Regions from separate parts of the Candidatus Clostridium eludens genome, predicted to be linked through region 1. Evidence: predicted binding sites of a transcription regulator. Region 1 holds the regulator's gene; the other holds the start of a gene.
What was found. Region 1 encodes Rex, which represses fermentation and respiration genes when NADH is low (regulators of the CRP and FNR family bind a similar motif). Its sites were predicted from a motif close to ATTGTTAANNNNTTAACAAT; they were not measured.
Positions count from the first base shown of each region.

Region 2: a site for Rex is predicted at 1,189-1,208, ahead of ACJDU8_RS08240 (acetyl-CoA C-acetyltransferase). Genes of this name have one in related genera too.

Region 1 covers NZ_JBJHZX010000001.1:149,784-153,004, reverse strand. The annotation lists gene abc-f (ribosomal protection-like ABC-F family protein) at 1-694, opposite strand, end outside; gene ACJDU8_RS00650 (redox-sensing transcriptional repressor Rex) at 963-1,595, shown strand; gene ACJDU8_RS00645 (short-chain-enoyl-CoA hydratase) at 1,811-2,590, shown strand; gene ACJDU8_RS00640 (acyl-CoA dehydrogenase) at 2,778-3,221, shown strand, end outside.
Region 2 covers NZ_JBJHZX010000010.1:16,530-19,750, reverse strand. The annotation lists gene ACJDU8_RS08245 (acetyl-CoA C-acetyltransferase) at 1-706, shown strand, start outside; gene ACJDU8_RS08240 (acetyl-CoA C-acetyltransferase) at 1,319-2,494, shown strand.

The DNA.
Region 1 (3,221 bases):
AGTGTGTTATGGTATCTAAGAAGTATCTGTCGTGGGAAATTATAATTATAGTTCCTTTGTAGGCCTTTAAGTATTCTTCTAGCCATTCTATAGCTTCCAAATCCAAATGATTGGTAGGTTCATCTAATAAGAGTATGTCAGGTTTTGTTAATAGCAATTTGCAAAGGGCAACCCGTGTTTTTTTCCCTCCACTTATTATGTTTATGGAATCACAAAATTCATTCTGAGAAAAGCCTAGACCTGCTAGGACTCTATTTATTTCTGCTTTATAGGTATACCCGCCTCTGTTTCTATAGAGTTCTGAACATATGGTATAATTATCAATCAATTTATTTTGATAGTTTTCATTTTTAGAATTATAGGGCTCGTTCATTAAAGTTTCCAGCTTAATTAATTTATTTTCTAAGTCAATTATATCTTGAAATACAGTAAGCATTTCATCGTATATTGTATTTGAAGAATCTAGTGATAGATGTTGGGTTAAATAGCCTATGGTTTTAGTTTTATCTACAAATAGCTCTCCACTGTCATGGCTTATCTTATTTGTTAGAATTTGAAATAGGGTAGACTTGCCGGCTCCGTTTGGTCCTATTAGTGCTACTCGGTCTCCTTCATTTATATTGAAAGTTACATTTTCTAATATAACATCTATTCCATAGTTCTTATGAATATTTTTACAGCTTAAAATGATCATAGAATAACACCTTCCTTAACTTATTAATATTTTACTATGTAAAGAGATTTTTTTGTAGACCTTATTTAGAATATAATAATGATTTACATAATATATATAATATGGGTATTATAAAATTGAAAAACCTTAATAAAAATACAAAATAATAAAAAAGAGAGTATTAACATATGTTATAATTAGATAATACTATATAATGATAAAATGGAATTATAGTAGAATTTATTTTAATATATAATTAAAACATATAGTTATAGATATGAGGTGCGGTATGGATAAGAAAAAAGATATATCAATGTCTGTCATAAAGAGATTGCCCAAATATCATAGATATTTAGATAATTTAATGAGAAATGACGTAGATAGAATATCTTCAAAAGAGTTAAGTGAAAAAATAGGATTTACAGCTTCTCAAATACGGCAAGATTTAAATTGCTTTGGAGATTTTGGTCAACAGGGATATGGATACAATGTAAGTGAATTATACAGTCAAATATGTAATATACTTGGACTTACAAAATTGTATAGAGAAGTTATAATAGGAGCAGGTAATATAGGTCAAGCTATATCTAATTATACTAGATTTGAAAAACTGGGTTTTGAATTAAAAGCTATATTTGATATAAATCCAAAACTTATAGGTATTAGAATTAGGGATATAGAGATAAGAGACATAGATTATTTAGCTGACTACCTGAAAGAAAATGCTATAGACATAGGTGTAATATGTGTGCCTAGCAATAATGCCCAGAAGGTTTGTAATATTTTGGTCAAAAATGGAGTGAAGGGTATATGGAATTTTGCTCCAGTGGATCTTATTGTACCAGAAGATGTGAAGGTGGAAAATGTTCATTTAAGTGATAGTTTACTGACGTTGAGTTGTCTTTTAAATGATATAGAGTAAAACCTAAAGGTGTATGTTTTTACTGTAAATGTTAAAATAAAATATTAAATAAAATTTATTTGATATTTGTGCTAATTTATTATTGAAATATATAAGCTTAAGGTATATAATAAGAAGTGAAGTGAAAAACTTCAATTATTTTTAAGTGTATTTGTGATATTATTAACAATACTTTGTTAATGTTGCTTTCAAAAGGTTTAGGAGGGAGGAGTAATATGGAATTCAAAAATATCATTCTTGAAAAGGATGGCAAGGTAGCTTTGCTAACAATAAATAGGCCTAAAGCATTAAATGCTTTGAACTCAGAAACACTAAAGGAAATTGATGCTGCGGTAGATAATATTGCTGCAGATGAAAATGTGTATGCTGTGATACTTACTGGTGCGGGTAAGGCTTTTGTAGCAGGAGCGGACATAACTGAAATGAAGGATCTCAATACAGTTCAGGGAAGAAAGTTTGGGACACTTGGCAATAAAGTATTTAGAAAATTGGAAAAATTAGATAAGCCAGTTATAGCAGCCGTAAATGGTTTTGCACTTGGCGGAGGCTGTGAATTATCATTGGCTTGTGATATAAGAATAGCTTCATCAAAAGCTAAGTTTGGTCAGCCAGAGGTTGGTCTTGGAATTACTCCAGGATTTGGAGGCACTCAAAGACTTCCAAGAGTAGTAGGCGTTGGTATGGCAAAAGAACTTATATACACTGCACAAATAATAAATGCTGAAGAAGCTCTAAGAATAGGATTGGTAAATAAAATAGTTGAACCAGATAAGTTGTTAGAAGAAGTTAAAAATCTGGCAAATACTATAGCTAGTAATGCACCTATAGCTGTTCAATTATGTAAAGCGGCTATAAACCAAGGAATTCAGTGCGATATAGACACAGCTGTAGCTTATGAAGCAGAAGTATTTGGGGAATGTTTTGCTACAGAAGATCAAAAAGAAGGAATGACAGCATTTGTAGAAAAGAGAGATAAATCTTTTAAAAACAAGTAATTGATGATATCGTATAAATCAGGTCAATAACTTAAATATAAAATTTAAGATTATAATTAATAACTTAGGTTCAGTAAATTGTGATCTTTATTTTCTTTAAAGGTTTACAAATAAAGGTTTACAATGAATGATATAAAAAAAGATATAAGCTATATTTAGTATGAAAACTATTTAGGAGGTAAAATAAATGGATTTTACATTAACAAGAGAACAACAATTTGTAGAACAAATGGTAAGTGAATTTGCAGAAACTGAAGTTAAACCTCTAGCTGCAGAAGTAGATGAAACAGAAAGGTTTCCTCAAGAAACAGTAGAAAAAATGGCTAGATATGGAATGTTGGGTATACCATTTCCTGTTGAGTATGGCGGAGCAGGTGGAGACACACTCTCTTATATATTAACAGTAGAAGGACTTTCAAAAGTTTGCGCTACAACAGGTGTTATAGTTTCAGCACATACTTCACTTTGCGCAACACCTATTTATCAATTCGGTACAGAAGAACAAAAACAAAAATACTTAATTCCACTTGCAAAAGGAGAAAAACTTGGAGCATTTGGTTTAACTGAACCTAATGCAGGTACTGATGCTTCTGGACAGCAGACAACAGCTGTTTTAGATGGAGATAATTAT
Region 2 (3,221 bases), on a different contig from region 1:
GGGAATTACAGCTGAAAATGTAGCAGAAAAATGGAATTTAACAAGAGAAATGCAGGATGAATTTTCAGCAGCATCCCAACAAAAGGCAGATGCAGCTCAAAAAGCAGGAAAATTCAAAGATGAAATAGTACCAGTAGTTATTAAGACTAAAAAAGGAGAAAAAGTTGTTGATACTGATGAATACATTAAACCAGGAACAACTGTTGAGTCATTAGCAAAATTAAAACCAGCATTCAAGAAAGATGGAACAGTTACAGCAGGTAACGCTTCAGGAATAAATGATGCAGCAGCAGCATTAGTTGTTATGAGTGCAGATAAAGCAAAAGAACTTGGAATTAAACCACTTGCAAAAATACTTTCTTATGGAAGTAAAGGATTAGATCCAACAATAATGGGATATGGACCATTCTATGCAACAAAATTAGCGCTTGAAAAAGCTAACATATCAGTAGCAGATTTAGACTTAATAGAAGCAAACGAAGCATTTGCTTCCCAGAGTTTAGCTGTAGCAAAAGATTTAGAATTTGATATGAGCAAAGTAAATGTAAATGGTGGAGCAATAGCTTTAGGACATCCAATTGGTTCATCAGGTGCAAGAATACTTGTTACATTACTTCATGAAATGCAAAGAAGAGATGCTAAGAGAGGTCTTGCAACATTATGTATAGGCGGCGGAATGGGAACTGCTTTAATAGTTGAAAGATAATAATAAATGATATATTAATTTTGTTTAAATAAAAAAACAAAGTAAGTTATACTTACTTTGTTTTTTTATTACTTAATTTTATATTTTCCACGCTAACATTTTTAAATATAAAACGTTTTCTGCTTTTATAAAAAATAAGACTAATTAGGTAGAACTTGTGGATTTATTATTAAAAAAAGCCAATATAAGTAATTCGACGTTCTTAATATATTTCAAAATAAGCTGTATTTAGGAATTTTCGGCTAATATATACAAATATGATTAAATAACTCAAAGAACATATGAGAGACTTTACATACAGTCTATTTATGAAACTTTGTGTTTTTTTTAACAAAAAATATTGATAAAATATTAATTAATTAGTATAATTAACATATAATAGAATTGTATGAATTGAGTTAATTATTTAAAAGAATGCCATTTAAAAGATAAATTTAGATGATTGCGAATTAACGTCATGCAATTTCAAGATTTATAGAAATTTTCTTAATAAAATAACAATGTTTTATATATAAAAATGTAGGTACTAAGATTTAAAGTCCTTGAAGTTTAATGACCTAAAATTTCACAAGACTCTAATTTAAATAAATTTATTTTAGGAGGATTTGATTTATGAAAGATGTAGTTATTGTAAGTGCTGTAAGAACAGCCATAGGAAATTTTGGAGGAGCTTTAAAGGATGTTCCAGCTGTGGATTTAGGTGCTATAGTTATAAAAGAAGCAGTAAAAAGAGCAAATATTAAACCAGAGCAAGTAGATGAAGTTATATTTGGAAATGTAATACAGGCAGGTTTAGGACAAAGCCCAGGAAGACAAGCAGCTGTGAAGGCAGGTATTCCTGTAGAGGTTCCAGCTTTTACATTAAATAAAGTTTGCGGTTCCGGACTCAGGACAGTAAGTTTAGCAGCTCAACTTATAAAGGCTGGAGACGATGATGTTGTTGTAGTTGGTGGAACTGAGAACATGTCTGCTGCTCCATATATACTTCCAAAGGCTAGATGGGGATACAGAATGGGAGAAGGAAAATTAATAGATGGTATGATAAAAGATGGACTTTGGGAAGCATTCAATAATTATCATATGGGAATTACAGCTGAAAATATAGCAGAAAAGTGGAACATAACAAGAGAACAGCAAGATGAATTTGCAGTAGCATCACAGCAAAAAGCAGAAGCAGCTATAAAGGCTGGAAAATTTAAAGACGAAATAGTACCAGTGACTGTTAAGCAAAAGAAGAAAGAAATAGTTTTTGATACTGATGAATTCCCTAGATTTGGGACAACTATTGAATCATTAGCAAAATTGAAACCAGCATTTAAAAAAGATGGAACAGTTACAGCAGGTAACGCTTCAGGAATAAATGATGCAGCAGCAGCGTTAGTTGTTATGAGTGCAGATAAAGCAAAAGAACTTGGAATTAAACCACTTGCAAAGATACTTTCTTATGGAAGTAAAGGATTGGATCCAACAATAATGGGATATGGACCATTCCATGCAACAAAATTAGCACTTCAAAAAGCCAATTTGACTGTAGGAGATTTAGATTTGATAGAGGCAAATGAAGCTTTTGCTTCCCAGAGTTTAGCTGTGGCAAAAGATTTAGAGTTTGATATGAGTAAAGTAAATGTGAATGGTGGAGCATTAGCCCTTGGACATCCAGTTGGTTGCTCAGGCGCAAGAATACTTGTTACATTACTTTATGAAATGCAAAGAAGAGATGCTAAGAGAGGTCTTGCAACACTGTGCATAGGCGGCGGAATGGGAACTGCTTTAATAGTTGAAAGATAATATATACTAGTCTTAAATAAGGAACAGAGTAAGTTTTGGTTTACTTTGGCTTAGAGTGTAGCCAAAAGCCAAATTCTAGATATGAGGATTTGGCTTTTGGCATATAGTGTCAAATAGTAATCTCATTCCATGATTCTCTTTACTATCAGCAGGTACATTCCATGTTTTTTTCTTCTTTTATATACGCATTTAACATATTTATCACCTTGTATAATGAACTTATAGTAAATTCATCATACTTCTCCTTTCTTTAGGATAATTTACTATAATAATATAGGACGCTGTGGATTAGTTGGATAACGCATGATGTTTTATATAGAGCAAGGATACATTTAACATAAAGCGAGTGGAACATAGCGGACTAAACAATAAGGAGTGTTCTTATGATTTATATTGGCATCGATGTAGCAAAGAATAAGCATGATTGCTGTATCATTGGTTCAGGTGGTGTTATTATTAATGATTCTTTATACGCGCAGTATTTTATCTTTTTAAAAATAATACCGCATTTGTTTCACAAATATAATTCTATTTTTTGAAAATGTAACTTTTTAAGAAACTAAAAATATGATTTTTTTAAAAAAATTATCTTGGCTTTATATAGTTGGTCTTTTAATTTAATTATACAATCACGACTCTATGTCCTTTAAAATGGGAATGGGCACTTTGATATATTTTAAAATGATGCATTTCAAAATAAGGCATATTTGAACATTTCAAGATAATA